DNA from 3 places in the Cupriavidus sp. DF5525 genome. Region 2 is predicted to be linked to each of the others. Evidence: predicted binding sites of a transcription regulator. Region 2 holds the regulator's gene; each other region holds the start of a gene.
What was found. Region 2 encodes FNR, which switches genes on or off when oxygen is low (the NO sensors DNR and NnrR bind a similar motif). Its sites were predicted from a motif close to TTGATNNNNATCAA; they were not measured.

Region 1 (10,474 bases), on a different replicon from region 2:
GCCGAGCGTGAGGCCGATCAGTGCCGCGCGCCACAGCGGCGGCAGCCCGCCCAGCCAGACCAGCACGAATGCCGCGCCGCCCAGGGCAACGACCGCCGCGGCGACGCGTCCGCGCGCCGTCCTCGACGACACCCCGCGCGCCAGCAGCTGGCGCACCAGCCACGATCCCGCGATGCTGACCGGCAGGCTCATGGCGATGAGTGCCGCGTACAACCGTCCCGACTCGACCGCGCCGTACCCCAGGCCCTTCTGCAGATAGGCCGGCAGCCATGTGAGCGTCAGAGCCAGACCCCAGTAGGAGAAGAACTTCATGGCCATGCAGGCAGCGACCGTCGGTTCGGCAAGCAGCCGGCGATAGGGCACGTACATGCCCTCCTTCGTCTCGCTTTTTCCAGCGCCGGCGTCCTTGCCTTCCTTGCCGAGCGCGACCCACAGCAACGCCCACGCAAAGCCGATCGCGGCCAGCGCGTAGAAGTTGGCGCGCCATCCCCAGTGCGCCGTCACAAGCGGCATGGCCATGCCTGCCAACAGCAGCCCGATGGCGCCGCCTTGCGCCAGGCAGGCCACCGGCAGCTCGCGCTTCTCGTTGGGAAACCACTTGTAGCAAGCATGGACCGCGACGGGCCACGCCGGCCCTTCGGCGGCACCAAGCAGCACGCGCGCCGCCACGAGCACAAAGAGGCTGGACGACATGGCCATCGGGATTTGCAGCACCGACCAGGCCAGCGCCATCGCCAGCAGGATGCCCGTCGTGGGCAGCCGGTTGGCCAGGAAACCGCCGCTGACGCCGGCGATGGCGAACAGCCAGAAGAAGCTGCTGCCGACCAGCCCGAACTGCGCGGGCGACAGGTTCAGCTCCGTCATCATCGGCACGGCCAGTAGGCCGACCGCGATCTTGTCGGCGAAATTGATAACCATGTAGACCACCAGCAGCAAGGCGGTGCGCCACGCCATGGCCGGTTGATAAGAGGTGCTCATGCGTTCTCCAGCAAGGTGCACGTCGCCGCGGCGGGTCGCCATCGCGGGCGGCCGCCGGGGACATCGTCAGTGGGACAGCGTGGGGAGCCGCGGCACGCGCGCCGCGTCGGACGGCGGGCTGCGTGCCCGATCAGAGCGACGTCACCGTCTTGATCTCGAGGAACTCAGCCAGTCCTTCCGGCCCGCATTCCCGCCCGTTGCCGGAGGTCTTGCATCCGCCGAATGGCGCGGCGATGTCCAGCATGGCGCCGTTAAGGAGGACGGCGCCCGCGCGCAGCCGCGCCGCCACGCGGCGTGTGCGCTCCGGGTCCGTGCCCGCCACGTAGGCGGCCAGGCCGTAATCGGTATCGTTGGCGATGGCGATCGCCGCTTCCTCGCCGTCGTAGGGGATCATCACCAGCACTGGCCCGAAGATCTCTTCGCGTGCGACTGCCATGTCGTTGCGGACGTCGGCGAAGATGGTCGGCCTGGCATAGAATCCGCGTTCGAGTCCCTCCGGACGCCCTGGTCCGCCCGCAGCCAGCCGCGCGCCCTCCTCCAGGCCGACGCGGATCATGCGCTGCACCTTCTCGTACTGAGCGCGGTTGGAGATCGGGCCCATGGCGGTTTCCGGATCGGCGGGATCGCCCACGCGGATGGCGTTGGCCGCTGCCGCGGCAATGGACACCGCGTCTTCGTAGCAGTGGCGCGGAACCAGGATGCGCGTGGGCGCGATGCATGTCTGGCCCGCGTTCATCATGCCCTGTGCCACGCCGCTCGCGACGGCGGCGTGCAGGTCGGCGTCATCGAGAATGACCAGCGCAGATTTGCCGCCCAGTTCCTGCGCGACACGCTTGACGGTCGGCGCGGCGTTGATGGCCACTTCCACCCCGGCGCGGGTCGAGCCAGTGATGGAAATCATGTCCACATCGCGATGCGACGACAGCGCGGCCCCGACCACCCGGCCGTCTCCGAATACCATGTTGAACACGCCTGCGGGCACGCCGGCCTCGTGCAGGATTTCAGCGAACAGCACGGCATCCAGCGGCGCGATCTCTGACGGCTTGAGCACCATCGTGCAGCCCGCCGCGAGCGCGGGTGCCACCTTTGCCGCGATCTGGTTCAGTGGCCAGTTCCATGGCGTGATCAGCGCCGCCACGCCGACCGGCTCGCGCCGGATCCAGCTGCGGCCGCGCTCGCTTTCGAATTCAAAGTGACGCAGAGCTTCGGTGGTGGCCTGGATCTGGCCGAGTCCGATGGGCGCCTGCAGCGTGTTGCAGAGGGTCGACGGGGCACCCATCTCCTGTCGCACCGCTTGCGCCAGTTCGCCGAGGCGCGCCTGGTAGCACGCCATCACGCGTTCAAGCAGCCCGATACGGGCCTCGCGCGTGGTGCCGGACCACGCCGGCAGCGCTGCCGTGGCGGCCTGCACGGCACGCCCGGCGTCCTCCGCGTTGCCCATGGTCAGCTTGCCGATTACCATCTCGGTCGCCGGATCGGTGATGTCGGCGTAGGTTGCACCGGCGCACGGGGCTACCCACGCGCCGTTGATGTAGAACTTGTCCAGCACTTTCATGTTGTCTCCGTTTCCCTTCATCCGGGCCGTCCCGTTCGTTGCCGGGATTTGATGCGCTGACTTTAGGATTGCCGCACCGATTCGTCCAATGCATAATCAGCATCCGATCAATGTGTCTGACGCAATGCGTCCAGTATGGATCTCCGCCGTCTCACCCACGTTCTCGCCCTCGCCGATGAATTGCATTTCGCGCGCGCCGCCGCGCGCGTGCATCTCAGCCAGCCTGCGTTCAGCCGCAGCATCCAGGCCGTTGAGGCGGAACTGGGCTTGCGTTTATTTGAGCGGGGCGATGCGGATGTGCGCCCGACACCCGCCGGGCAGTTTGTGATCGAGGGCGCGCGCAAGCTGCTGTTCGATGCCCGCTGCCTGCAGCGCGATATCGATCTTTACCGGGATGTCGAGCTCGGCGACACGGCCTTCGGGGTCGGGCCGTTTCCGGCGGTCACGCTGATGCCGCGGGTGCTGCCCGAGCTGCGCCAGCGCCACCCCAAGGTCGGCTTGCGGGTGGTTGAAAGCAACTGGAAGCAGTTGCTGGAACGGCTGCGCGCGGAAAGCATCGAGTTCTTTGTTTCAGACACCAATGACCTTCCCAGGGAAGCCGCACTGACTATCCGGCTGCTGCCCCCGCAGCAGGTCGAGTTCTACGCTCGCGCAGGTCATCCGCTGGCTGGCAATCGCTGTGCTTTCGCGCAAGTCTGGCAATTCGGGCTGGCATCGGCGACGCCCCCGGCCATGATGCAGGCCGCCCTGGCCGCAGCCTTGGGCCAGTCACCCAGCGCCGCCGTGCCGGCGCTGGAATGCGACAACTTCGCCATCCTGCGCACGGTGGCGCTCAGCACGGAAACGGTACTGGCATGTACCCGTGCCCTCGTCGTGGCGGACGTCGATGCCGGCACTCTGGTCAGACTTGAGGTCAAAGATGCTCCGGAACTGATCGTACGCCCCGGGATCGTCTCGCTGACGGGGCGCACACCTTCGCCAATGGCGCGATGCGCCATGGAATGCATAGAAAGGGTAGCGAACAGCTTGTGGGAATCGGCCGCCGGGCAGGGCTGACGTGCCGCGTAAGGTCTCCACCGTCACCGAGTCAGGCCCGCTTGCAGGCTTGCCCTGCGATGCGGACGCGGTCCGCATACTCAGGAAGCTCTGCTCCTCGGCGGTCAACCCAGTTGACGGTGGGCACATCGAGCACTGTTTGGAGAGCAGTGTGATGATGTCAATCTCGGCCTGAGTCTGGGCGCCCTCTACCTTGTCGTGTTGCGCCACGCCTTCCGGATGAACCAGACCGCCCCGCTCACCGCCGCGGCAATGAAGCGAGTGCCCCGCCGGTGCCCCTGGCATGTATGGATCCGACGCCTTTTGCAGGCTTCTTGCTCGTGATGTCGAAACGATCTGCATGCATGTATCCGGCTTGCCCAATGGGCGCTTGCCGAAGCACGCCCGCAGCCTCGATGAGATCCGCGCATCCTGGCCTTATCGAATTCACGGCTCGCCGGACACGGCGGCCGGCACGAAAAACAGGCGTCAGGATGCTGGTTTAACCACAGTGTCGCCGCGCCGGCTAATGCCGTGCAGACGAGGCTTGCCTCCCGAAGAGCACTGGCGAGGCACCTGGCCGAGCCAGACCGCCAAATGTCGGCCGTCCCTGAATTGCTTCCGGCAAGGGGCTGCAGCCATTTGCCGGCATGGCAAACACCACGTGTCCCATGCGGGACTACCACGTGTCACTGCCATGCCGGCGCCGCAGTCACGAATGCCTAACGGTGGCTGGCAGCCAGCGCGACGATAGCGCCTGTGGTTGCCGCGATGGCGGCCACGGTACCCATGCTTTGCCACGGATGCTCATGAACGTAGCGATCGGTCGTTGTCGCCCACTCGGAGACTTTGGCGCGGCCCTCATCGCGCAGTGCAACGAGGCGGTCCTGCAGCGCGCGCTGCCGGGCTTTAAGTGCGTGGCGCTCAAGGCTGGTCCCTACGCCGGTTTCGGCTTTGACTTCATGAAGGAGCGCCTGCACGTCGGCCATCAGCGTATCGACGTCGCGGGCCAATGCGTCCTTGCGCATGGAGAAATCGGATCGGATGTCGTTCATCTTGCGCTCCTGTTAGCAAAATCATCGCGGTGCGTCGCGCAGCACGATTGGCACTGTGTCAAATATAGGCTTGGGTTGACAGCCCGGCATGACAAACAGCAAGCCACGACGAAGCAGCTCGGAAGGGGGCAAGAGGACCGTGGAATCAAAGCGACGGAAGTATCGTCGCGCTTATGCCACGAAAGCCTCTTGTCGCTGACGAGGGCTCGCTTGCCCGTCTTCCTGGCGTACCGCGCGCTGTACATGCGGTCTGGGATCAGATCCTGGTTCAGGAGGTCATCGGAATATCTGTACACCGATGGCATGCGGCGCTGCAACATCCCGCTGTCGCAGGTGAGCAATCCTCCCATTGCGATCAACGCCGTAGAATTTCTCGCTCAGCGTACCGCTGTCGCCGCCGGCCCTTTGTTGACGGTTGCTGCAGTGCTAGGCTGAAGGCGAAATCTTGCCGCCCAGGCGGAGACACCAAATTGTCGAAGCACCAAGGCTGACAAGGGAGCTACACCGCCACGAGTCCCCCTGTTCCCCTGATCAGAGAATCGAGGAGCGCGTCACGTCAGAGCAGGAACGCTTGTCATACCATTAAGTTCGTAACGCGTGCCAGGGGGCAAGGCGGATGGCCCGGCCGGCCATGAGGAGGTCAACATGTTTCAGCATATCTTGGTGCCCACCGATGGATCGGCACTCTCCGACGCTGCTGTGCGCATGGCGGTGACACTCGCCAAGGCATTTGAGGCGAGGATCACTGGATTGCATGTCATCCCGGAATTCCATGTCTTCACACATCGGATCGACATGCTGGAGGATAGCCAGGAGCGCTACGCACAACTTGCCGAAATGCATGCGGAGCGATACCTGGCGGTGGTCGCACAAGCGGCACATGAAGCGGAGGTGGCATGCGAGACGATCAGCGTTACCCACAATCACCCCTATGAGGCGATCATCCGGACCGTGGAGGAACGTAACTGTGACCTCATTGTCATGGCGTCGCATGGCCGAGCCGGCCTGCAGGGGCTACTGATCGGCAGTGAAACCCAGAAAGTCCTGACGCATTGCCGGATCCCGGTTTTCGTGTTTCGCTAGTCCGAAGTTTGACTCGGAGACCAAGCTGATATGACTCTGTCTCCCGTTTGCGAGGGCCTTTGTGCGCTCTGACCTGACTAGGTTGGGTTGCAGCTTTATACATGGCCCCCCCTCTTTGCCAAATGACTTGCTCTACGGCGCGCAGGAGATGGATTGCTTATATACATACGGCCTGTGCGTTGGCGCTCCTACGCGCCTGGCCCCGATGAAATTCGCTGACTCGCACCTCATTTCCCGTAAGAGCTCGAAGCTCTTTGTCATATACAGGTTTAGCAAGTCACGGTCCGACCTGATTAGTCATCACACTCAATCGCCAACGCAACCGCTTCAACATGTCCCTCGCGATGCAGACGGTTATTGTGTTCTGCTCGGCGCACGCCGTTCATGTGGGTTTCACGCTTACGAAATCCTTCTCGTAGTGCCGATCATGGGAAAGGATCGCCCAGATTATACGAGCCATATTGTTAGCCAAGGCTACGAGTACAACGTTCGGTGGTCGTCGTTTTCCGATGCGCTCGACCCATTGCCCGGGATCCTTCGCGTTGTACAACACACCGCGAGCGCCGTGAATCTACAGCGTGCGCAGATACGTATCCCCTCTCTTGCTGATCCCCAGCAAGAGCACCCTGCCGCCGGAACCCGTTTATCTGGGTACCAAACCGAGCCAGGCTGCAAACTCGCGCCCCGATCTGAATGACTTGGGGTCTCCCATCGTCGCCACCGCTGCGGTCGCTGTCAGCACGCCGATGCCCGGGATGTCGATAATCGCCTTGACAGCCTTATCCTCTCGCATCCATTGTCGCAGCCGTCGCTCGATCCCGGCGATCTGCTCGTCGAGCTTCCCCAGACCGTTCCACCGCTCTCGCAGCGTGTCGATCAGCACGGCCGGCAGGCGTTCGGCGACCCGTGCCAGCACAACCGGCATCGCCTTGTCCAGCGCAGTGCGGCCCAGGCCCATCACTTCGCCATACTCAGTCAGCAGACCGCGCAGATTGTTGATCTGCATCGTGCGGAACTTGACCAGTTGTTGCCGCATCCTGTGCAGTGCCAGCACGGCCTGCTGCCCTTCAGTTTTCACTGCCACCGACTTTCCGGGCTGCTGCACCGCTAGCCAGATTGCACGCGCATCGGCCGGGTCGTTCTTGTTGCCAATGTTGAAGGCCTTGACGAATTTGGCGGGCATCAGCTTCACTTGGTGCCCCATTGCGACAAGGCGCCGCGCCCAGTGCTGCGAGCCGCCGCAGGCTTCCATGCCGATTAGGCAAGGTTCGCGATTGGCAAAATGCTCCAGAAAGACTGCTCGCTTAAGACGTTTGCTCATGATCTCGCCGGACTCCTGGTCGACCCAGTGCACCTGGTCGGGTAGTAGCGACGCATGGGGGCGGACGGGCATGTCCACTTCAACCACGGCAACAGTAAGTGATCCGATTGTCGCGCCTTCACTATCTACTATCGCCTGCAATATGGGCTCAAGCCGGTTTCATCTGTGCACCATCAGGAATTACGCCATCCTTCAGGTAGCGCCATAGCGCAATTACCAGTCGCCGCGCCACCGCGACGATGGCGATCCGCCGTGCCCGACGATTGGGGCCCGTACCTTGGGAGCGCTGGTTGAACCACTACGTCAGCACACTTCCGGGCTGATAGCGCAGCCACTGCCAGGCGGTCTCGATAAGCTGCGTGCGTACCCATCGGTTGCCTTGTTTGCTGATACCCGACTCTCGCCGCTGTCGTACGGCTGGGGCACCAGGCCGACGCACGCACCGATTTCGCGGCGGTTGTTGAACTCCCGCCAGAACAGCTCGAGGGCAAGGCGCGAAGCGCCCACTTCGCCAATCCCCTTCAGGCGCGCCAGCGCATCGCAACGCTGGCGCGCGGGTGCTGGTACGTTTGTCTGTCGCGTCTTCTCCAGCGCGGCAAGTTGCTGTTCGACGAGTGCCAGCCGTTCGCACTCGCGCAGTAACCGCTCACGCAACTCGCGCGGTAACGGCGCACCGTCGTGACAGCGCACCTCCTCGCGCTCGAGCCGGTCGGCGAAGGCCCGGTGATCAACCGCATCCCAGCAGCCGAGCGTGGCCAGGAACTTGCGCATCCGGTCGGGGTGCTGCAGGACTTCCTCCTGCAGTTGCCCTCGCTCGCGCATCAACTGGCGCGATGCCTCGTCCTCAGGTGACGGTATGTGAATCGCGTGCATGCGATCGCGCTCGCGACGCCGGCGGCATGCACGCAACCAGGGAAAGAATGCCAATGAATGAGAGTATGAGAGCAGGCTTTCGAGGCGTGTCGATCCTTGATAGCAGATTTTCGTTCGCCCAATCGGGAATGCTGAAGATGCCGCAGGGCGGCCCATGCCCCGCATGGGCCCGTCTCATGGCGTCGGTTTGGGAATGAGGACTTTACAGAGGCGCTTCGAGCACTATTCGGCCTTCGCGGGAGCGCAGGCGCATCCAGTTCCGCACTGGCAATGCGGCCCGCAGGTGCATCCAGTTCCGCAGGCGCACGGATTTTGCTCAGCGGTTGTCTGGCAACCGCAGTCGCAGCCGGCGCCGGGGCAAGCAGCGCAATCGCAGGGGGATTGGGTCGTGGTATTCATGGCAATGCTCCTTTCTGTTGGAAACGAGACGCCAGTGTGCGACCACTGAAGACGGGCGGCTTGAACGAAACGGCTAAGTTCGCCTAGACGCGCTGGACGCTGATCCCGCCGGCCAGCACGCCGAACATACGCTTGAAAGTGCGGGATGAAAATGAGCGCAACAAGTTCGCACCGAGCCTCGAAGGCGTGCGGTTGGTGGGCGCAAATGATCGCCGCCGTATAGGCAGCCCAGTCTTTCCCGGGAGTCTGGATACGCATCGCCCCACCGGATAGCGCGAGCGTCACCTGGATGGCGTGATGCGCATGGGACCCGGTTTTCTCCTCCGCATGGCCGAGCCAGACACTGCCGCCGCGCCACAACACGATCCGCCCGGTTCCGAAGCGCTTTGCACCGCCTCCGCGTTGTCCGTTGGTCATCATTTAACCTGCCAGCAGAATCGCGATGACCTGATTTTGGCAGAACAGCGCGGGCGACTGTGGGTGCCGACCGAGGCGCTACGGCGCTGCAAGTACACCAGTTCCAATGAAATGCCTGTCGCATCGGCCCAGCCGATATTGAAGCATGAACTGACTTTGCGGCCCATGCTTTGCACCTTCCAAAGGCGCCTTAGTAAGACATAACTTCATGATCGTGAAATTATAGCCTCATCCACCCGCCCCCCGCTTTGGCGCGGTCGCCTCGATCGGCAGCCGCCGGGACAGTCGGCCGGACCCGCCGAGATCCAGGAGAACTTGCGTGGCGTCGTCTGCTGCGGAGCAATCTCGAGGGTAGGCAGTACCTAAACGAATGCTTTGGTCGATGCGATCGAGTGGACCAGCGTGGGCAGGGTCTACAGGCACCTGCTTCGTGAAAAATGCCACGCCTAATGCGTGAAGGTTCAAATGACAAGCTCGACAGTTCGCTGCGCGTCGTCATTCCATCTGGAGTCTTATTGATCTGTATCAGCCCCACATGGTGAAGGGAGACTATGGTGTCAATAGGATCTCGCAAGTCCGATAGGATCCGGACTCAACGGTCCACTCGACCAGTCTCCCTGGAGGTCGCCATGACCAACCCACTTGCCGTCTGGCATACCGACCATATCAATTTCGCCTGCCTACTCGACCTGCTAGAGAGGCAGGTGTGCGCGTTTTACCAGGAAGAGCAGCCAAACTACGGTTTGATGGGCATGATCATCGATTACATGCGGAAATATGGCGATTGCGTTCACCATCCTCGGGAGGATGTTGCATACGCCCTGCTCGTTGAACGCGACCCCGCCATGCGCATTGTGGTTAGCCGGCTTCTGCAAGAGCATCGTGTGATTGCAGCGGTAGGCGAAGAGTTGCTCAGCCGGCTTCGTGAAGCAGAAAGAGATGTCATAACGTCGCGAACGGCTTTGGAAGCCGCTGCAGCCATGTACCTTGCTTACTATCGCAATCATCTCTCCACTGAGGAGAAACAGGTCATGCCCCGTGCCGCGCGCCTACTGACCGAAGAGGATTGGGCAGAGGTCGCGGCCACTGTTCCGGCTTGCTCCGATCCCCTCTTTGGAGAAAATGTACACGAGCGTTTCGCGGCCTTGCGCAAACAGATCGACGGGGAAGCAAGTACATTCACTCCCCTCACTGATCATCGCGAGTCAGCTTGATTTGGTGTACGTACCGTGGGCCAGGAGGTATAGGGATATATTAGTAGGCACGACGGCGCCCAAAGAGAATAAAGAGTTCAAGTCTGCAAGAGCGCGCTGATCCCTAGCATGCCGGTCGCAATTGGGTAGCATCTGCGAATGACTCATCTTCACTCTCGTTCGCCAGGCAGAGCACGCTTGCATCCATCTTTCATTCGAAGCTGCACATGATTGCCCACGAAAGCGATCTACTGTAGCTCTTGTCCTCAGTTCGCGAACACTAGAGGTCTCAATTGGCCTCGATAGCTGCCATAACGCCCGTTATCGTGCCCTGACGCGCGTCTGCAGCGACCGCCGGCCAGGGCGGCGCGGCTGCCCTCAGATTCTCCAGGGCGGTCGCATTAAGGCTGACACATGCCGGTCAAGGTTAGAAGCCCCGTTGTCCGGCATAGCGTCCGCCCGCATCGCACGGGGTGCAGCGGCTCTGGTAAAGAACTAGTGAAAAACGCAACAAGGAAGACTGCTTTGCGGCCGGGGCTAGGCTGGCCTAGGGTGCAAAGCCCAA
Region 2 (10,474 bases):
CATCGGCATGCCGGCGATGGCGGCTTCGGTGCGCTGCTTGCGCCCGCCGACCTTGGTCGCGCCCTTGCTGGGCTGCTCGCTCTTGCCCGGCACCTTCAGGCCGACGCCGGCCATCAGCGCCTTGACGTCATTGGGCTCGACTTCCTGCCAGCGGCCGCGCTTGAGGCCGCGCGGCAGCAGGAACTGGCCGTAGCGGGTGCGGATCAGGCGCGACACGGTCAGGCCGACCGCCTCGAACATGCGGCGCACTTCACGGTTGCGGCCTTCGGTCAACGCCACGTGGTACCACTGGTTGACGCCCTCGCCGCCGCCATCGGCAATGCGCAGGAAGTTGGCTTCGCCGTCGTCCAGCTTGATGCCGTGCAGCAGGCGCTGGCGATCGGCCTCGGCCAGTTCGCCCAGCGTGCGCACCGCGTACTCGCGCTCCACACCGTAGCGCGGATGCATGAAGCGATTGGCGATATCACCCGAGGTGGTGAAGATCAGCAGGCCTTCGGTATTGAAATCCAGGCGACCCACCGCGACCCACTTGCCGGTCTTGATGCGCGGCAGGTTGTCGAACACGGTCGGACGGCCTTCCGGATCGGACTGGCTGACGATTTCCCCGGCCGGCTTGTGGTACAGCAGCACGCGGGGCGGTTTGGTCGACACCTTGCGATGGATCAGCTTGCCGTTCACGCGGACCTGGTCGGCCGGCAGGATGCGCTGGCCGATATGAGCAGGCAGTCCGTTGACCGAGACGCGGCCCTGCAGGATCAGCTCTTCCATCTCGCGGCGCGAGCCCAGGCCGCCCTCGGCCAGCACCTTGTGCAGCTTGGGGGCGTCGTCCTCGGCCGACAGCTCGCGCACCGGCTTGGCCTTGGTGCGCGGAATGACGGTGTCGTCCTTGTCGTACTGCTCGGAGATCACGAAGCGGAACAGGTCTTCGCTGTTCGCCGCACCCTTGTCCGCGCCGGGCTGGGCCTGGCCTTGCCCCTTGCGCTGCGCCTGCGGCTTGGCGCCGTCCTTGCGGCGGCCCTGCTGGCGGGCGCCGGCGCCCTGCACTTCGGCGGGCGCAGCGCCCTTGCCGGCGCGCTGCTGGCCCGGCTTGCGCTTGCGGCCGGCCTGCTCGGGCTTGTCGGCGCCTTCGCCCTTGGCGGCGCGGTCGATTTTCTCGGCCTTGGTGGTCGAGGCGTGCCCACCCTGGCTGCCCTGGCCACCCTCGCCCTGACCCGTCTTGCGCTTGCCGCGGCCACGCTGGCCACCGCGTCCGCCCGCAGGCGCCGCCGCAGACGCGGCGGCTGCCTCGCCGGCCTCGCCCTGCACCGGTGCCTCGGCACCTTCGGCGCGGCCGGCATCGCGATCCTGCGCTGCCTGGCGGCGAGATGCCACCAGGTTCCTCAGCCCGCGGCGCAGCCCCTTGCGGCGGGGCGCGGCTTCGCTGCCCGATCCGGGTTCTGCGGCGCCGGTATCGGCGGATGCACCCGCATGGCGGGCGTCTTGCTCTACGGAATCAGACAAGGTATTCACTATCGGATGTTGCATGTTGTTCAGTTCGGCACGCGCTCGTCGTGCTCGCTCGGGTGCGGCGGCGTACCGTCTTCTGGCAGTTCGCTGCGCGCCCCGTCCGGATTGGGTTCGGCCTCGGCAGGTTCGATAAGGTCATCCACGGGGTCAGCGCCTTCGCTGGCCTGCTGTCGCGGCTGGACGTCGAAACCATTGGCGGTTTCGGCGCCCTCGGTTCGTTCGGTGCTCTCGGTGCTCTCACCGGCGACCGGCGCTACCATCTCGCCAGCCTCGGCCGCCAGCCCTTCCGGCTGGCCTGCAACGCCCTGCGCCACGGGCGGTTGCAGCTCGGCAGCTTGCTGTTCCGCGGCGGGCGCCGGAACCGCCACAGGATCGGCAAACGCCTCCTCGTCGGCGCTGACTGGCTTGATCGCGGCCAGCTCCTCGAAATCGATGGCCTGCTGTTCCAGCAGGGCAGCCTGGGCCTGCGCCTGGGCGTCTTCCAGCGGCGGCAGTTCATCCAGCGTACGCAGGCCGAGATCGTCCAGGAACGCCTTGGTGGTCGCGTACAGCGCCGGCCGGCCCGGCACGTCGCGGTGGCCGATGACCTCGATCCAGCTGCGGTCTTCCAGCTTCTTGATCACTTCCGTGCTGACGGTCACCCCGCGGATCTCTTCGATATCGCCGCGGGTCACCGGCTGCCGGTAGGCAATGATCGCCAGCGTTTCCATCACCGCACGCGAATACTTTGGCGGTTTTTCCGGATTGAGGCGATCAAGGTATTCACGCATTTCCGGGCGGCTCTGGAAACGCCAACCGCTCGCCAGGGCCACCAGTTCCACACCGCGCTGGCGCCAGTCCTGGCGCAGCTCGTCGAGCAGCACGCGGATCGTGTCCGCACCGACGTCATCGTCAAACAGCCGTCGCAGATCATTGACGCGCAAGGGCTCCTGCGCGCAGATCAGCGCCGTCTCGAGGACGATCTTCGCCTCTTGGGTATTCATGTTGATGGTGTGCAGCCTGTCTTTGCACCTGCTCCCGGACGGATCCGGGGCACCGGAGATTTTGGATACAGCGATGCCGAATGCCATCGCCATCTCATTGCGCAGCTAACCCGGATGCCTGCCGCATCCAAGCCGTGCACTTCCCTTTCTTTGCATCGAATGCCGGGTCGGTCCGGCAGGAGATCGTTCGCAGGCCGTCTTGGGCCGGTCAGCGAACCCCTTGCGTCGCGCGCCCGCACTCAACGGACGATGCTGTCGGCGAACTGAACGCCTCGGACGCAAGAAAAAACGGATATCGGGAGCAAGGCCGGCATCTCCAACACCGCGGTGCCAGCCGGACTTTTGAGCCAGATCTTTTGAACCGGATGGACCGCGGGACGGGCCGGGCCTCGAAAACCTTCCGCTTCCCGTAGCCCCTGAGCGCGCCTTCTGATATGAAGGCCGCCTGGCGCTGCTCGCCACATCGCGCCGCGCGATACCGCAATGCAGGCGATTGTATGGCATTCCCGCCCCAGCCTGCAACCATCATCCGTTGCGCCATGCGGCGGCGGCGCCTCAGAACACCAGGCAGAAACCCTGCCCGGCCAGGGAATGTGGCAGCAGCACCGCTCGGGCGATGCCCAGCCCGCCGAACGCCATCACCGCGACCCCAGCCCCCAGGCGTATGCCACGCCGCCTGGACAGCGTGCGCAGGTAGCCCGACAGGCCGGACAGCACCAGCAGGTTGGGCAGCGTGCCCAGCCCGAACACGCCCATCACCAGCGCCCCCGAGCCGGCGTTGCCCGCCAGCAGTGCCAGCGTCAGCGCGCCATAGACCATGCCGCACGGCACCAGGCCCCAGGCCAGCCCCACCCCATAGCGCCGCGCCAGCCCGCCACGGGCCCGCACGAATGCCGGCATGCCGCCGGCCAGGCGGCCCAGCTGGCCAGCCACCGTAGCGGTGGCGCATGCCGCCAAGCGCTCGAGCCAGGCCAGGGTGAACGCATTGCCCTGAAGCAGCCGCCAGCCCGACCACAGCAGCATGGCGCTGCCCGCACCGAACAGCCAGCGCTGCACCGGCAGGTAGTCCTGCTTCCATGCGGTGGCACCGACCGCGCCCAACAACGCACCCAGCAGCATATAGGTCGAGATCCTGCCGATGTGCATTGCCAGCAACTCACCGAACCACGCGGTCCGGTTTTTCACGAAGTTCACCGTCGCGATGGCGTCGCGCCGCTGTTCCACCGCGAGGGCAAGGCCGCCACACATGGCGGCACAATGCACCCCGCCAAGCAGGGCCAGCAGAAAAACGCTAATAAGCACACCAAATGTCAATTCTGACTCCCTGCCGCATCACATCGCACGGTAAAATGTTGGGGTCGTGCCCTCGCAGCCATTCTTGCAGGTTCCAATTGCTCACCTCCATTCCCATTACCGAGATGTCGCCCCGTTGCTCCACATGCGCGATGGGGCAACTGTGCCTTCCGGTAGGCATGTCCCAGCAAGATCTTGCCAAGATGGACACGCTGGTGCAGGAACGCATTCGCGTTCATAAAGGCGAGACCCTGTACCGCATGGGCGATCCGCTCACCGCTGTCTATGCCATCCGCTTCGGTACGCTGAAGACGCACGTCACCACCGAAGACGGCCGTTCGCAGATTACCGGCTTCCACCTCCCCGGCGAAATCGTCGGCCTCGACGGGCTGGGTGAAATGCAGCACGCATCGGATGCCACGGCGCTGGAAGATACCGAAGTCTGCGTGGTGCGCATGAACGAACTGCAGACCTTGTCCGCCGGGCTGCCGTCGCTGCAGCACCAGTTCCTGCGCCTGATGGGCAAGGAGATCACGCACGACCAGCTGATGCTCGTGACGCTGGGCTCAATGCGCGCCGAGGAACGGCTGGCCGCCTTCCTGATCAACCTGTCCGAGCGCCTGTCGGCGCGCGGTTATTCGGCCTCCGAATTCGTCATGCGCATGAGCCGCGAAGAGATCGGCAGCTACCTGGGCCTGAAGCTCGAAACCGTCAGCCGCCTGTTCTCCCGCTTTGCCGAAGCGGGCCTGATCCAGATTCGCCAGCGCCACGTCAAGCTGGTGGACATCGCCGGCATCAAGCAACTCTACAGCCGCTCCTGCTGAGCGCGCATCGCACTGCCATCGCCGCACCGGCGATGGCAATTTCAAACGTCATTCAAGTTCGTCGGTATCGCTGAGCCGGGTCGGCATGGTGTAGAGCGTGAGCCCGCTGGACAGCGCGCAGAACGCCCACGCCAACAGGAAGCCGATCGTATAGACCGACTCGCGTGACGCGTCGACCGGGTGGCCGAAGAACTTCAGGTCGCCCGGATCCACGACCGAAAAGACCGTCGCGGTTGCAAAGCCCGCCATCAGGAACCCGGGCCACAGTACCCACATCAGCCAGCGCAGCCTCATGGTTGCCTCGCTGCGGCAGCCTTGCGCGGCGCGGCTCCGACCTTCTCGACCACCAGTCCATGCCGCGTTGCCCCCTGCACCGGCAGGTCAGGATGCGAGGACGCGAGCCAGATGGTCACGCCACACGCCACCATCGCCACCAGCGGGCCGCTCATCAACAGCCACGGCCACGGTTCCTTCCACCACGGATTGCCTTGCCGATTCATCTTGCCCCCCTTATCTGCAGCGGTGCGGCGCGGATCCATAACCGCGCCACACCATCCTAGCTTTACAAATCGCGCGGCACGATAAAACTGGTGGATTGCCGGATTTCGGCACTCCCCCGCTCCGTGCCTTCGCTCGTGACCGTCACGCTGATCTTGTGCGTACCCTGCGCCGCGTTCTCAATCGGAACGCGGATGCGGATCGGCAACAGCCGGTTGGAGGTCGGCGCCAGCGCTTCGGCCTGCTTGTCGTATTCAACCGTCAGGTTCTTCAGCTCGTCGCTGTCGGCGCGCACGCTGATGCGCATCGGTCCTTCGGTCGTGTTGATCAGCTGCAGCCGATAGACGTTCTCGATCCAGCGCCCTTCCACTTCGCGGCCCAGCGCGCCGCGGTCGCGGATGATGTCCACCTTCAGCGGCGTGCGCAGCGCAATCGAGGCCACGAAGCCCGCCATCAACGCAATCCAGATCACCGAATAGATGATCACGCGCGGACGCAGCAGCCGCTTGCGCGACGCCGCCGCGGACAGGCCCTTGCGCATCGCGTCTTCCGAGGTGTACCGGATCAGGCCGCGCGGATAGTCCATCTTGTCCATGACCTGGTTGCAGGCGTCGATGCAGGCGCCGCAGCCGATGCACTCGTACTGCAGGCCGTCGCGGATATCGATCCCGGTCGGGCACACCTGCACGCAGATGCTGCAGTTGACGCAATCGCCCAGGCCCGCCTTGTAGTGGTCGGTCTTGCGCGAACGACTGCCGCGCGGCTCGCCGCGGCCAACGTCGTAGGTGACGACATAGGTGTCGCGGTCCACCATCACGCTCTGGAAGCGCGCATACGGGCACATGTACTTGCACACCTGCTCGCGCATGAAGCCGGCGTTGCCCCAGGTGGCGAACGCGTAGAACAGCATCCAGAACGCCTGCCATGGCCCGAGCGAGAGCGCCAGTACCTCTCCGCCCAACTCGCGGATCGGCGCGAAATAGCCGATGAAGGTAAATCCGGTCCACAGCGCGATCAGTACCCACAGGAAGTGCTTGGTCGCTTTCAGGCGCAGCTTGCGCAGGCTCCAGGGATCACCGTCCAGGCGAATGCGTGCGATGCGATCGCCCTCGATCCGCCGCTCGATCCACATGAAGATCTCGGTGTAGACCGTCTGCGGACAGGCGTAACCGCAGAAGAGGCGCCCCGCGATCGCCGTGAACAGGAACAGCGCCAGCGCCGAAATGACCAGCAGCACCGCCAGGTAGATGACGTCCTGCGGCCACAGCACCAGCCCGAAGATGTAGAACTTGCGCGCCCCAAGGTCGAACAGCACGGCCTGGCGGCCATTCCATTGCAGCCAGGGCGTGCCGTAGTAGACCAGCTGGGTCAGGATCACCAGCCAGACCCGCCAGCTGGAAAAGGCGCCCGTCACCGAGCGCGGATAGATCTTGCGGCGGACCTCATACAGTGTTTCGTCAGAGGATTCGCCAGGCACAGCAGCCGACCGCTGTGGGTCGGCCGCCCGGGCCATCTCTTGCCTCCCGGGTGCGTTCATGGGCGTGGTCTCCCGCGGGCGGCCAGCGCCCGCTCACATGAGTCGCCTGTCATTGCCCGGCACCTCCGCCGGTATTGGACAGCCCCCAGACATAGGCGGTCAGCATCCGGATGCGCTCGGGCGTCAGGATTTCCTCATGCGCGGGCATGTGGTTGTTATGCCCCTTCAGGATGGCGTCGACGATGCTGGCTTCCGAGCTGCCATAGAGCCAGACCTTGTCGGACAGGTTCGGCGCACCCAGTGCCTGGTTGCCCTTGCCGCCGGCACCGTGGCAAGCCGCGCAGGTCGACTTGAAGGTGCCCTCGCCACGCGAGGCACGAATCGGATCCGACGACAGGCCCGACAGAGAACGCACGTACTGCGCTACGTCCCCTGCCAGCTTGGCGTCGATGGTCGCGGCAAACGGAGGCATGACGCCATTGCGGCCCTTCGTGATGGTCTGCTGGATCGTTTCCGGCTCGCCGCCGTAGAGCCAGTCGCCGTCGGTCAGGTTCGGGAAGCCGCGGCTGCCGCGTGCATCGGAACCATGGCATTGCGCGCAGTAGTTCAGGAACAGGCGCTGGCCGATCTCGCGCGCCTGCGGGTCGCCCGCCACCTGCTTGACGTCCATCTTCAGGTACTTGGCATAGATCTCCTTCTGCATCTGCTCCTGCGCCGCGCGGTGGGCGGCCAGTTCGCCTTGCGTCGAGGACTTCAGCACGCCGGCGTACGAACCCAGGCCGGGGTAGAGCACCAGGTAGGCCAGCCCGAAAATGCAGGTCAGCAGGAACATCCACATCCACCAGCGCGGCAGCGGGTTGTTCAGCTCGCGCAGGTCGCCGTCCCAGACGTGGCCGGTGTCCTCGGTGGCGCCGGCGGTCTTGGTGATCTTGCGTTGCGAGAACAGCAGCCAGACGCACCAGACGATGCCGACGAGCGCGATCGCGGCAATGTAGTAACTCCAGAAATCGGAAAAGAAATCGCTCATGGCTAGGTGTTCCGGCTCGATGTTGTCGTGGTTTCGTCAGGCAGTGCGAACGGCAGCATGGCGGATTCCCGATTGGCGGACTGCCGGCCGGCGGACCACGCCCACCAGCAGATCCCCAGGAAGACGACCATCGACACGACGGTCGCAATGGCAGTGATCATGGCCATGGCTTACTCCTTGGCCGGTGCCGGGGCAGCGGCGGTTTCAACGCGCACGTTGCGGCGGTTGGTGCCCAGCCCTTGCAGGTAGGCCACCAGCGCGTCTTCCTCGGTCTTGCCCTTGAGCTCGTCCGGTGCCTTTGCAATCCCGGCTTCGCTGTAGGGGACGCCCAGCTTGACCAGTGCGCGCATGCGCGCCTGGATATCGTTGGTGGGCAACTCGGCCTTTTCGAGCCACGGGTAAGACGGCATCACCGATTCCGGCACCACATCGCGCGGATTGCGCAGGTGGATGCGTTGCCAGTCATCCGAATAGCGGCCGCCGACGCGCGCCAGGTCAGGCCCGGTACGCTTGGAGCCCCACAGGAACGGATGGTCGAAGACCGACTCGCCAGCGGTGGAGAAGTGGCCGTAGCGCTCGGTCTCGGCCTGCAGCGTGCGCACCTGCTGCGAGTGGCAGCCGACGCAGCCTTCGCGGATATAGATATCCCGGCCCATCAGCCGCAGCGGCGAATACGGGGTGATACCCGGATCCGGCTCGGTGGTGGAGTGCTGGAAGAACAGCGGCACGATCTGGACCAGACCCGCGATGCTGACCACGAGGATCGTGCAGATGATCAGCCAGCCGATGTTCTTCTCCAGCGTTTCGTGGGAAAAGAATCTTTGTTTGTCGGACATCTTTCTATCCTGGATTGATCAGTGGGCAGAGGCAGGAATGCTGGCCGGGATCGGTGCATCCACGGCACGCTTGCCGACGATGGTCTTGACCGTGTTGTACGCCATCAGCAGCATGCCGGACAGGAAGCAGACGCCACCGAGCAGGCGGATCAGGTAGAACGGGTACTTGGCTTTGACCGCTTCCACGAAGGCGTAGGTCAGCGTGCCGTCAGGCTGGGTGGCACGCCACATCAGGCCCTCCATCACGCCGGCGATCCACATCGAGGCGATGTAGAGCACCACGCCGATGGTCGCGATCCAGAAGTGCCACTCGATCAGGCGCACGCTGTACATCTGCTTCTCGCCAAAGAGCCGCGGAATCAGGTAATACAGCGAACCGATGGAGATCATCGCCACCCAGCCCAGCGCGCCCGAGTGCACGTGGCCGATGGTCCAGTCCGTGTAGTGCGACAGCGCGTTGACGGTCTTGATCGACATCATCGAGCCTTCGAACGTGGCCATGCCGTAGAACGACAGCGCCACCACCAGGAACTTCAGGATCGGGTCGGTGCGCAGTTTGTGCCAGGCGCCCGACAGGGTCATGATGCCGTTGATCATGCCGCCCCACGAGGGCGCCAGCAGGATCAGCGAAAACACCATGCCGAGCGACTGCGCCCAGTCCGGCAGCGCGGTGTACTGCAGGTGGTGCGGACCGGCCCACATGTAGGTGAAGTTCAGCGCCCAGAAGTGGACGATGGACAGGCGGTAGGAGTAGATCGGGCGCTCGGCCTGCTTGGGAATGAAGTAGTACATCATCCCGAGGAAGCTGGTGGTCAGGAAAAAGCCCACCGCGTTATGGCCGTACCACCACTGGATCATGGCGTCCTGCACGCCGGCGTAGGCCGAGTAGGACTTCCACAGCGACACCGGCATCTCGATGTTGTTGACGATATGCAGCAGCGCGATGGTCAGGATGTAGGCGCCGAAGAACCAGTTGGCCACGTAGATGTGTTTGGTCTTGCGCTTGACGATGGTGCCGAAGAACACGATCGCGTAGGCGACCCAGACCGCGGTGATCAGCAGGTCGATTGGCCATTCCAGTTCGGCGTATTCCTTGGAGCTGGTGATGCCCAGCGGCAGCGTGATGGCGGCGGCGACGATGACCAGCTGCCAGCCCCAGAACGTGAAGGCGGCCAGCGGGCCGCAGAACAGCCGTGTCTGGCAGGTACGCTGGACCACGTAGTACGACGTGGCGAACAGCGCGCTACCACCAAAGGCAAAGATCACCGCATTGGTATGCAGCGGCCGCAGGCGGCCGAACGACAGCCAGGGCGTGTTGAAGTTGAGTTCCGGCCAGATCAGCTGTGCTGCCAGCAGCACGCCGACGGCCATGCCGACGATCCCCCAGACTACTGTCATGACAGCGAACTGTCTTACGACGCCGTAATTGAAGGTGTCGACGCGTGAAGACGCGGCAGTGACATCCATTCAGACCCCCAAGCTTAGAGAAGAGAAAAAACCTACTGACGGTGTGACTTTAAAAAAACCGTACGGTCGGTGCGTTGATCTTTATCAAGTCGGTCAGGGCACCTGGTGAACCTCGCCGGCATTGCCATGTCGGAGGCGCACGGCGGCGCACTCACGGCTTGTCGTTGTCCAGCAAAATCGATTCGGCGGGCCGGTCCAGGTCGTCATACTGCCCCGCATGCAAGGCCCACCAGAGCGCGCCGGCGATCACCACGACCAGCACCAGGCTCATCGGCACCAGCAGGTAGAGCGTTTCCATCGTCAGCTTCCCTTGCGCCCGGCGCGCAGCAGGCGCCAGGCGTTGGCCACCACCAGCAGCGACGACAGCGACATGCCGATGCCGGCCATCCAGGCCGTGACAAAACCTGTCGCCGCCAGCGGAATGGCAACCACGTTGTAGAAGAAGGCCCAGCCCAGGTTCTGGCGCACCACGCGACGCGTCTTGCGCGATACCGCCAGCGCGGTGGCGATCTCGGCCACGCCGCCGTGCGTCAGCACTGCGTCGGCACCGGCCTGCGCCAGCG
Region 3 (10,474 bases), 2.0 Mb from region 2:
GACGTTCTCGGACGATATCCGCGCGCTGGCCGACCGGCTGCTGAACAACCCGGCCTCGATCGAGGTGGCGCGCCGCAACACCACCGCCGAAACCGTGGACCAGCGCGTCTACCCGGTGGACCGCGAGCGCAAGCGCGAACTGCTGGCCCACCTGGTGCGCCAGCATGACTGGCACCAGGTGCTGGTGTTCACGCGCACCAAGCACGGCGCCAACCGCCTGGCCGAGCAGTTGACCAAGGATGGCCTGTCGGCGCTGGCGATCCACGGCAACAAGAGCCAGTCGGCGCGCACGCGCGCGCTGTCCGAGTTCAAGGCCGGCACGCTGCGCCTGCTGGTGGCGACCGATATCGCCGCGCGCGGCATCGATATCGACCAGCTGCCGCACGTGGTCAACTTCGACCTGCCCAACGTGCCGGAAGACTACGTGCACCGCATCGGCCGCACCGGCCGCGCCGGCGCCGAGGGCGAGGCGATCTCGCTGGTCTGCGTGGACGAGCATGCGCTGTTGCGCGATATCGAACGGCTGATCAAGCGCAAGCTTGAGCAGACCGCGCTGCCGGGCTTCGAAGTCGACCCCAGCATCGCGCCCGAGCCGATCCAGAAGGGCCGCCAGCAGCGCGGCGGTGGCGGCCAGGCACCAAGCCAGGGCCGCGGACGCGGCCAGGCACGTCCGGCCGGCAATGGCGCCGAAGGCGAGAGCGCCCCACGCCAGCGTCCTGCGCGCGAGCCGCGCCAGGGGCAGGGCGGCCAGCCGCAAGGCCAGCCGCGCACGCGCGCTGCCGAAGGCGGCTCGCGCGGCAACGGTTCCGGCAACGGCAACCGCACCGGCCAGCCCGCCGGCGCGCGTAGCCCCGCCCCGCGCCGCGACGGCCAGGACCCGGCGCGCGGCCAGCAGCGCGCCGCGGCCCAGCCCGCGCGCCCGGCGCACGACGCCGCGCCGGCTCCCGCACGCAACCGCCGCCCCGCGCCGCAGGCCGCGCTGCTCGGCGGCAACCGCAAGCCGGCGCGCTGAGCGGACCAGGCTGACACCATGCACGCGTCCGACGCCCCGGCCGACCCCGGCGTACCCTACGCTGGCCTGACGCCGGAGCTGATGCTGGACGCGCTCGAAGCCGCCGGCCTGCGCCCCGATGGGCGCCTGCTGGCGCTCAACAGCTACGAGAACCGCGTCTGGCAGATAGGCATCGAGGATGCCGCGCCGGTTGTCGCCAAGTTCTACCGCCCCGGCCGCTGGACTGACGCGGCCATCCTCGAAGAACACGCCTTGGTGCAGCAACTGGCCGATGCCGAGATCCCGGCCGTGCCCGCCATGGCGCTGGCGCCGGGCCAAGCCGGTACGCTGCTGCACCACGCCGGCTTCCGCTTCGCGGTATTTCCCCGCTGCGGCGGCCGTGATCCCGCGCTGGACCGCTCCGACACGCTGACCTGGCTCGGCCGCTTTATCGGCCGCATCCACGGGCTCGGCGCCGCGCAGCCTTACCAGGCCCGCCCCGCACTCGACCTCGACACCTTCGGCATCGCCCCGCGCGACTGGCTGCTGGCCAGCGGCTGCATCCCCGCCGACCTGCTGCCCGCGTGGCAGTCGGTGGCGGACCTGGCGCTGGACGGCGTGCGCCGCTGCTACGAGCGCGCCGGCGATGTGCGCCTGCTGCGCGTGCATGGCGACTGCCACCGCGGCAACGTGCTGTGGATCGACGAGGACGACGCGCGCGGCGGCACTCACGGTGCGCCGGGCCCGCATTTCGTGGATTTCGACGACAGCCGCATGGCACCGGCCATCCAGGACATCTGGATGCTGCTCGAAGGCGACCGCGCGGCCATGCAGGACCAGCTGGCCGATATCGTCGCCGGCTATGAAGACTTTGCCGAGTTCCGCGCGCGCGAGCTATGGCTGGTGGAAGCGCTGCGCACACTGCGGCTGCTGCACTACAGCGCCTGGCTTGCCAGCCGCTGGGCCGACCCGGCGTTTCCCGCCGCCTTCCCGTGGTTTGGCACGGCGCGCTACTGGCAGGACCGGATCCTGGAATTGCGCGAACAGGTGGCGCTGATGGACGAAGCGCCCCTCTGGGGCGCTTGAGGTTGAGTCGCTGGCACCTCTGACGGTGCCGGTTTTCCTGCCGCTCAGATCATCCCTTTTTTTCCGGCGCTTTCACCAGCAGCACCGGGCATTGCGCCTGCGCCAGCACGCGCCCCGCCACCGAACCAATCACCGCATCGAAGAACGAGCCGCGCCCATGCGTGCCCATCACGATGGCCTGCGCATCGACCGAGCGCGCATAGGCGACGATCTTCTCCGGCGCAAAGCCGTGTAGCGCGTGCCGCTCGAATGGCACATTGGCCGCCGCCAGGATGTCGCACACGCCGACCATCGCCTTGTCGCTGGCTTCCCTGTGCCAGTCGTCGATGGTTTCCTTGCTGACAAAGGCGCGCACCTGGCCGCTCACTTCCGGCGCCACATGCACGACATGCACGGTAAAACCGCTCTGCAGCAGCTTGCCTTCGGCGATAAAGCGCGCCGCGGCGTCGCTGAAGGCCGAGCCGTCGGTGGCGAGCACGATATTGGTCATGACGGAAATCTCCTGGATGGGGGCTGTCGGACGAGCCAGGTTAAGGAACACCGCCGCATGGCGGGGATCGGTGAATACGGGCGGCGCAGCGGTGCGGCGCCGCCGCCATCTGGAACCATCATGGCAGGTAGTTTCCTGCTCGGACACGATTTAGATCAAGTTGGTTCGGAAATCGGCGATGCGGCAGTGCGATAGCCGGACGCCGCCTTCGGCATGACAAATACGTCAACCTGCCTGAAACATTTGGCCATTGCCGCGCCGGCGCCGTGGCGCGTAGCATGCTCCCGAGCCCCCCGCGCCCGCTGGCGCGGCGCATCCGACCATCCAACCCATAGCGAATACAAGCCGCCACCGCGCCCATGGCGCGGGCGGACGGCGACCCTGGAGACAACGATCATGAGTGAGCAAGGCATGCTGCCCCTGCGCGGCATCAAGGTGGTGGAGTTCGAAGGCATCGGCCCCGGCCCCTTGTGCGGTGCGATGCTGGCCGGCCTGGGCGCCGAGGTCACGCTGGTGACGCGCCCGGTCGCGCCGGACGCGCGCCGCATCCTGCGCGGCCAGCCCGTGCCGGCCGAGATGGAACTCGAGCATGGCAAGCGCGTGGTGCAGTTGAACCTGAAGTCGCCCGAAGGCGTAGCCGCCGCGCTGGACCTGGTCGCCGGCGCCGATGCGCTGATCGAAGGGCTGCGCCCTGGCGCGATGGAACGGCTCGGCCTGGGCCCCAAGGCCTGCCACGCGCGCAACCCGCGCCTGGTCTACGGCCGCATGACCGGCTGGGGCCAGACCGGCCCGCTGTCGCAGAGCGCCGGCCATGACCTGAACTACATCGCGCTGACCGGGCTGCTGTCGATGGCCGCGCGCGACGACGCGCTGCCGATGGTGCCGCCGACGGTGATGGGCGATGCCACCGGTGCGCTCGGCCTTGCCTTCGGCCTGACCAGCGCGATCCTGAGCGCGCGCGCCAACGGCGAGGGCTGCGTGGTCGATGCGGCGATCACCGATATCGTCGCCATGCTGGGCTCGCTGGTGCAGGTCTCGCGCGCCGCGGGCACGCTGGGCGGTCCGCAGCCCAGTCCCTTCCACGATTCGCCGTTCTATGACGTCTACCGTTGCGCCGACGGCCGCGCCATCACGCTGGGCGCGCTCGAGCCGCAGTTCTACCGCGAGCTGCTCGAGCGGCTGGAGCTGACCGACATCGACCCGGCAGCGCAGTACGACCGCACCCTGTGGCCGGCGGTCAAGGCTCGCATTGCGGCTTGCATCGCGGCGCAGCCGAGCACGCACTGGGAAGCGGTGCTGGGCGGCACCGACGTGTGCTTCGCGCGCGTGCTGACCCTGGACGAGGCCGCACGCCATCCGCACAACCAGGCGCGCGGCACCTATCGCCTGTACCAGCAGGACGAGCGGGAGGTCCCGCGCTCGGCACCGGCGCCGCGCTTCCTGCCAGCCGGCACGGAGTGACCGCCGCGGCCATTCGCACCGGTTCGGCTACCATGCGCTATCCCCTTGCACCGGAGACACATGCCATGGCCGAACCCACCCAACCTTCCGCCTATACCCCGACGCCCGCCTTCGAGGCCGGCCTTGACGTGCGCACCGAGGTGCTCGGGCCCACCCACGTCCAGCGCGCGCTGGACGCCGCCGCGCAGCAGGGCGACACCAGCCTGCAGCAGCTCGTCACGGAATTCGCTTGGGGCACGGTCTGGACCCGCGAGGGCCTGGACCGCAAGCAGCGCAGCCTGGCCACGGTGTCGATGCTGATCGCGCTGAACCGGCCGCAGGAACTGGCCGGGCACCTGCGCGGCGCGCTTGCCAACGGCGTCACGCCACGGGAGCTGCGTGAGCTGATGGTGCACAGCGCGGTCTACTGCGGCTTCCCCGCGGCGCTGGACGCCAGCCGCAAGCTCACCGAGGTGCTCGACGCCGCCAACGGCTAGCCCATTGTCCGCTACGGAACCATCCGACGGCGGCGCAGAGATTGCTGCAACCGCGCAGCGAGGATTCGGCGCTTCAGGACTGGGGAGGGCCCTTAACCTTGGCAGCAAGCCACACTGTCAAGGAGCCCGAAATTGCATCACGCGCTGATCGTCGACGAACCCTCCAGCTTCCGCGCGACCTTGTCCGCCCGGCTCGCCACCGAGCTGGACGCCGACCGGGTGCTGGAAACGGAGGGCATGCCCGAAGCCTTCCGCCTGGTGCGCGAGCACCAGGCCGGGGCTGGTGCTGGTCGATGCGGAATGGTTCGGCTACCCCGGCACCGAGTTCGTGCGGCGCATCTCGGCGGCGTTTCCGATGGTGCATGTGCTGGTGCTGTCCGGCAGCGATACCACGCTGGCGCCGGTGCGCGCGCTGCGCGCCGGCGCGCACGGCTTCGTCGCCAAGCAGCGCGGGCTCGCCGAGGTGCTGCAGGCGGTGCGCGGCGTGCTAAGCGGCTACCTGGTGTTCCCGATGCAGACGCTGGAGGCCGCGCGCCAGATCGGCGAGGAGCAGGATGCCGGTGCCGCGCCTGAGCAACCGCGAGGTCACCATCCTGCAATACCTGGCGCGTGGCCATTCCAACAAGTCCATCGCGGCCGAGCTGCTGATCAGCAGCAAGACCGTCAGCACGCACAAGGCCAATATCATGGCCAAGCTCAATGTCGGCTCGCTGGTGGAGTTGGTCGACTATGCGCGCCGGCACCAGATGGTGTGGTGAGCAGCGCCCTGAGTCTGAGGTGCGCAAATTGCGTCGGCCCACGCCGTTTTGGGGGGTGGGCCTGGCAGCCGGCTGCGTGCCGGCGCAGCTCAGGAATACGTGATCGTGTACAGCACGCTGGAATTGGCGGCGCCGACGGTGGCGGCACCGGTGGCGACGTACCGCACGGTGCACTGGTTGCGCCCGCTGCCGCCGGGCATCGCGCTGGACGGTGCGCCGCGCCATCGCGCCAACGCGGGTAGACTGTGGTGGTGTACGACGAATGTGACCCGTCCGCTCGATGCCTCTGATCCTGACTGCGGCAGCACCCCACACCGGCGCCACCTCAGCGGCCACGGCTGCCCGAAAACCTTCCGTTCTGGCTGCGCACGAGGCCGCCATGCGTGGCCGCGGCGCGTGGCTCGCGCGCAGTCTTGCCGCCGCGGTGCTGGCCTGTGCAGCCGCGGCGCTGGTGCCGGTCGCATTCGCGCAAGCGCCGGCGCAGGCGCCGGCGACGGTGCAGGGGCCACTGTGGTTCGCCCAGGGACGCCCGGTGCCGGAAGCCCGCCAGGCGGTCGACGCGCTCGCCGGTGTCGCCGCCGATGGGCTGGATCCCCGCGACTACGATGCCGACGCGCTGCGCCAGGCGGTGACCCAGGCGGCCACCGGCCCCGTGCTGCCACCCGACGCCGCGGCGCGCCTCGATGCCGCGCTGACTGGCGCGATGGAGCGGATGCTGGCCGACCTGCACGCCGGCCGCGTCAACCCGCGCGCCGTCCACGCCAACTTCAGCCCGCAGGCCGACCGCCCCTTCGACGCCGCCATGGTGCTGCGCGATGCCGTGGCGCAGCACCGGCTCCCCGACGCCGTCCAGCAGGCCGCGCCGTCATTCCCGCTGTACGGCACGCTGCGCCAGGCGCTGGGCCGGTATCGCGAGATCGCCAGGCAGCCGGTCTGGTTGCAGCCACTGCCGGCGCTGCCCGGCAGCAAGCTCACGCCGGGCCAGCGGTGGGCTGGCAACGTGGCGCTGGCCGCCCGCCTGGCCGGACTGGGCGACCTGCCGGGGGGGACGCCGGTGCCGCCGCGCTATGAAGGCGCGCTGGTCGACGGCGTCAAGGCGTTCCAGTCGCGGCACGGCCTGCAGCCCGATGGCGTGATCGGGCAGGCCACGCTGGCGCAGCTCAACGCACCCATCGCCAGCCGTGTGCGGCAGATCGAACTGACCATGGAGCGCATGCGCTGGACGCCGCTGGACGGTCCGCGCATGATCGTGGTCAACGTCCCCGAGTTCATGCTGCGCGCCTATGAAGTGCGCGACGGCAAGCTCGATATCAAGCTGGAAATGAAGGTGATCGTCGGCAAGGCGCTCGATACGCGCACGCCGCTGTTCAGTGAAGACATGCGCTATATCGAGTTCAGCCCGTACTGGAACGTGCCGCCGTCGATTGCCAAACGCGAGACCATCCCGCGCCTGCGCCAGGACCCCGGCTACTTCGACCGGCAAGGGCTGGAGTTCGTGACCGGCGACGGCAAGGCGGTGACCACGCTGTCAGAGGAGAACCTGGACGCGGTGCTCAATGGCCGCATGCGCATCCGCCAGCGCCCCGGCCCGGCGAATGCGCTGGGCGACATCAAGTTCGCGTTCCCCAACAACGAGAACATCTACCTGCACCACACGCCCACGCCGCAGCTGTTCAAGCGCGACCGGCGCGACTTCAGCCACGGTTGCATCCGCGTCGAGACGCCGGTTGCGCTGGCGCAGTTCGTGATGCAGGACATGCCGGAGTGGACCGAAGCGCGCATCCGCGATGCGATGGCGAGCCGCAAGTCGAAAACCGTGCGCCTGCAACAGCCCTTGCCCGTGGTGCTGGCCTACGGCACGGTCATCGCGCGGGCCGATGGTCGTGTATCCTTTCTCCCTGACATCTACGGTCACGATAAATTGCTGGACAACGCGCTGCGGCAACGCACCGGGCGCGCCACGCCGCCGGCACTCGCACGCGCCAGGGGCTCGACGCCATGAGGCGCGACTCGCACATCTAGAGGAAGTACCATGACTGATGCGACGCGCAAGGCACGCCGCCGCTTTCTTCATACCACCGGGACTCTGGCGCTGGCCGCGGGCCTGATGCCGCTCGCGCCGCGCAACGCGCTGGCCAGCCTGCCGGATGGACGCTCGCTGGCAAGCCTGGCAGACGCCCGTAAGCTCACTTTCGACCATACCCACACCGGCGAGCATATTTCGCTGATCTACGCCGTGGGCGACCGCTTCCTGCCGGATGCGCTGAGTTCGCTCAACGGCTTCCTGCGCGACCATTATTCCGGCGCCGTAGGGGTGATCGATCCGCAGCTTTTCGAGGTGCTGTTCCGCGTGCGCCGCGAACTCGCCACCGACAAGCCGTTCCAGGTCATCTCCGGCTACCGCAGCCCGGCTACCAACTCGCGGCTGCGCACCTCGCGCGGCGGCGGCGTGGCGAAGCACAGCCTGCATATGGACGGCAAGGCCATCGATATCCGCGTGCCGGGCGTTGCCCTGTCCGATGTGCGCGATGCCGCCAAGTCGTTGCAGGCCGGCGGCGTCGGTTTCTACCAGGGCGAGCAGTTCGTCCACCTCGACACCGGCCGCGTGCGCTACTGGTAAGCCGGCAAGCCGGTCTTTGTCCCGGGCCCTTGTCGCGGCCTTTGTCCTCTCTTTGCTTCATTCGCCCGCATGCGCCGGGCGAACGCTGACCTGCCTCCAGGGCGGCTGACGCCGCCGCAATTCCCCTTCCTGCCTTCCCATTGACCTCGCCCGCGCAAGCGGCGGCGCAGCATTGCATTTGCTTACTCAACTAAATCATATATATGAGTTGGTTGACATGGATCATACCGTTACCTATGATCAGTTCACCGACGAACCATACCGAGGAGACAACGATGATTCATGTAGTGCTGCACGACGCGAAGGACACCGTGGCGGTAGCCGTGGTGGAGGGGATCCAGTCCGGCACCACGCTGAATGCCTGGATCATGGATGAAGACAAGATCGTGACCGTGAAGGCCCTGCAGCCGATCCCTATCGGGCACAAGGTGGCGCTGCGCGACATGGAGCCCAACGACACCGTCTACAAGTACGGCATCGACATCGGCAAGGTGGTGGCACCGATCAAGGCGGGCGAGCACGCCCATGTGCACAACATCAAGACCAAGCGCTGGTAAGCCGGCGCGCGCGCTTCCTCTCATCTCCCCACCAAATATCAGAGACCCAAGCCATGTCCGTGATCGACCAAAACACCACCTTCTGGGGCTACCGCCGCGACAACGGTCGCGTCGGTGTGCGCAACCACGTCATCATCCTGCCGCTGGATGACCTGTCCAACGCGGCCGCCGAGGCCGTCGCCGTCGCGATCAAGGGCACCATGGCGATCCCGCACCCGTATGGTCGCCTGCAGTTCGGCCCGGACCTCGACCTGCATTTCCGCACGCTGATCGGCGCGGGCAGCAACCCCAATGTCGCCGCGGTGGTGGTGATCGGCATCGAAGAGGGCTGGACCAAGAAGGTCGTCGATGGCATCGCCAGGACCGGCAAGCCGGTGGTCGGCTTCGGCATCGAAGGCCATGGCGATCACAACACCATCATGCGCGCCTCGAAGGCGGCGAAGGAATACGTGCAGTACGCCACGGCGCTGCACCGCGTGGAGTGCCCGATCAACGAGCTGTGGGTATCGACCAAGTGCGGCGAGTCCGATACCACCTCGGGCTGCGGCGCCAACCCCACCGTCGGCAATGCCTTCGACAAGCTCCATCCGCTCGGCACCACGCTGGTGTTCGGCGAGACCTCGGAGCTCACCGGCGGCGAGCATATCGTCGCCGCGCGCTGCGCCAACGACGAGGTGCGGCACCAGTTCATGGCCATGTTCGAGCGCTACCAGGGCATGATCGACCGCTGGAAGACCTCGGACCTGTCGGAATCGCAACCGACCAAGGGCAATATCGCCGGCGGCCTCACCACCATCGAAGAGAAGGCACTGGGCAACATCCAGAAGATCGGCAAGAAGTGCACGGTCGACGGGGTGCTGGACAAGGCCGAGGAGCCGACGCATCCGGGCCTGTGGTTCATGGATTCATCATCGGCCGCTGCCGAGATGGTGACCCTGTGCGCAGCCGCCGGGTACGTGGTGCATTTCTTCCCCACTGGTCAGGGCAACGTGATCGGCAACCCCATCCTGCCGGTGATCAAGCTGTGCGCCAATCCGCGCACGGTGCGGCTGATGAGCGAGCACATGGACGTGGATTGCTCCGGCCTGCTGCAGCGCGAGCAGACCCTGGACCAGACCGGCGACAAGCTGCTCGAGTGCATGCTCGCCACGATCAACGGTCGCTGGACGGCTGCGGAGGCGCTCGGCCACCGCGAGTTCGTGCTGACCCGCATCCACGAGTCGGCATGATGAAGCGCATCTGCATCAGCGAGTTCATGGACTCGGCCGCGGTGCAGGTGCTGCGCCCGGGCTTCGACCTGCAGTACGAGCCGGCCTGGGTGGAGCGCCGCGCCGAGCTGCTGGGTGCGTTGCCCGGAGCGCACGCGCTGATCGTGCGCAATCGCACCCAGGTCGACGCGGCGCTGCTCGAGCGTGCGCCAGCGCTGCGCGTGGTCGGGCGGCTCGGGGTCGGGCTCGACAATATCGACGTCGAGGCCTGCCGCGAGCGCGGCATCCGCGTGATACCCGCGGCCGGCGCCAACGCGCGCTCGGTTGCCGAGTATGTGGTCACCACCGCCGCGATGCTGCTGCGCGGCGCATACGCCAGCAGCGCCGAGCTGGCCGCCGGCCAGTGGCCGCGTGCGCGGTTGTCGGAGGGCAGGGAGGCGCTCGGCAAGACCCTGGGCCTGGTTGGCTTCGGCGACATCGGCAGGCAGGCGGCGGCGCTGGCGCAGGCCTTCGGCATGCAGGTGGTGGCCTGCGATCCGATGCTGGCGTCTGACGACCCGGTGTGGGCGCGCACAGGCGTGCGCAGCGTCTCGCTCGACACGCTGCTGGCGCAAGCCGATGCGGTCAGCCTGCATGTACCGCTGGTCGCCGCCACCCGGCACCTGATCGATGCGCAGCGGATCGCCGGCATGAAGCCGGGGGCCGTGCTGATCAATACCGCGCGCGGTGGCGTGGTCGACGAGGCGGCGCTGGCGCAGGCGCTTCGCGACGGGCACCTGGCCGGTGCGGCGCTCGATGTCTTCGAGCGCGAACCGTTGCCCGCGGAC

Region 1: a site for FNR is predicted at 9,232-9,245, ahead of ABNX08_RS35925 (hemerythrin domain-containing protein). Genes of this name have one in related genera too.
Region 3: a site for FNR is predicted at 2,713-2,726, ahead of ABNX08_RS02585 (universal stress protein). Genes of this name have one in related genera too.

What each region holds. Positions count from the first base shown of each region.
Region 1 is NZ_CP168267.1:339,646-350,119, reverse strand. Features, by position in the region: gene ABNX08_RS35965 (MFS transporter) at 1-978, opposite strand, end outside; gene ABNX08_RS35960 (aldehyde dehydrogenase family protein) at 1,109-2,533, opposite strand; gene ABNX08_RS35955 (LysR family transcriptional regulator) at 2,669-3,589, shown strand; partial or broken gene ABNX08_RS35950 (transposase) at 4,070-4,189, opposite strand; gene ABNX08_RS35945 (DUF883 domain-containing protein) at 4,291-4,623, opposite strand; gene ABNX08_RS35940 (universal stress protein) at 5,269-5,706, shown strand; partial or broken gene ABNX08_RS35935 (IS110 family transposase) at 6,089-7,099, opposite strand; partial or broken gene ABNX08_RS35930 (transposase) at 7,176-7,912, opposite strand; gene ABNX08_RS35925 (hemerythrin domain-containing protein) at 9,346-9,930, shown strand.
Region 2 is NZ_CP168265.1:3,009,348-3,019,821, forward strand. Features, by position in the region: gene rluB (23S rRNA pseudouridine(2605) synthase RluB) at 1-1,524, opposite strand, end outside; gene scpB (SMC-Scp complex subunit ScpB) at 1,530-2,489, opposite strand; gene ABNX08_RS14010 (sulfite exporter TauE/SafE family protein) at 3,045-3,803, opposite strand; gene fnr (fumarate/nitrate reduction transcriptional regulator Fnr) at 3,881-4,606, shown strand; gene ABNX08_RS14020 (hypothetical protein) at 4,655-4,900, opposite strand; gene ABNX08_RS14025 (FixH family protein) at 4,897-5,106, opposite strand; gene ccoG (cytochrome c oxidase accessory protein CcoG) at 5,169-6,617, opposite strand; gene ccoP (cytochrome-c oxidase, cbb3-type subunit III) at 6,691-7,608, opposite strand; gene ABNX08_RS14040 (cytochrome oxidase) at 7,611-7,775, opposite strand; gene ccoO (cytochrome-c oxidase, cbb3-type subunit II) at 7,779-8,444, opposite strand; gene ccoN (cytochrome-c oxidase, cbb3-type subunit I) at 8,463-9,911, opposite strand; gene ccoS (cbb3-type cytochrome oxidase assembly protein CcoS) at 10,063-10,209, opposite strand; gene ABNX08_RS14060 (heavy metal translocating P-type ATPase) at 10,212-10,474, opposite strand, start outside.
Region 3 is NZ_CP168265.1:524,438-534,911, forward strand. Features, by position in the region: gene ABNX08_RS02575 (DEAD/DEAH box helicase) at 1-1,012, shown strand, start outside; gene ABNX08_RS02580 (serine/threonine protein kinase) at 1,031-2,077, shown strand; gene ABNX08_RS02585 (universal stress protein) at 2,127-2,567, opposite strand; gene ABNX08_RS02590 (CaiB/BaiF CoA-transferase family protein) at 2,964-4,028, shown strand; gene ABNX08_RS02595 (carboxymuconolactone decarboxylase family protein) at 4,094-4,504, shown strand; partial or broken gene ABNX08_RS02600 (DNA-binding response regulator) at 4,788-4,925, shown strand; gene ABNX08_RS02605 (response regulator transcription factor) at 5,065-5,262, shown strand; gene ABNX08_RS02610 (L,D-transpeptidase family protein) at 5,642-7,264, shown strand; gene ABNX08_RS02615 (DUF882 domain-containing protein) at 7,295-7,882, shown strand; gene ABNX08_RS02620 (UxaA family hydrolase) at 8,158-8,439, shown strand; gene ABNX08_RS02625 (UxaA family hydrolase) at 8,493-9,668, shown strand; gene ABNX08_RS02630 (hydroxyacid dehydrogenase) at 9,668-10,474, shown strand, end outside.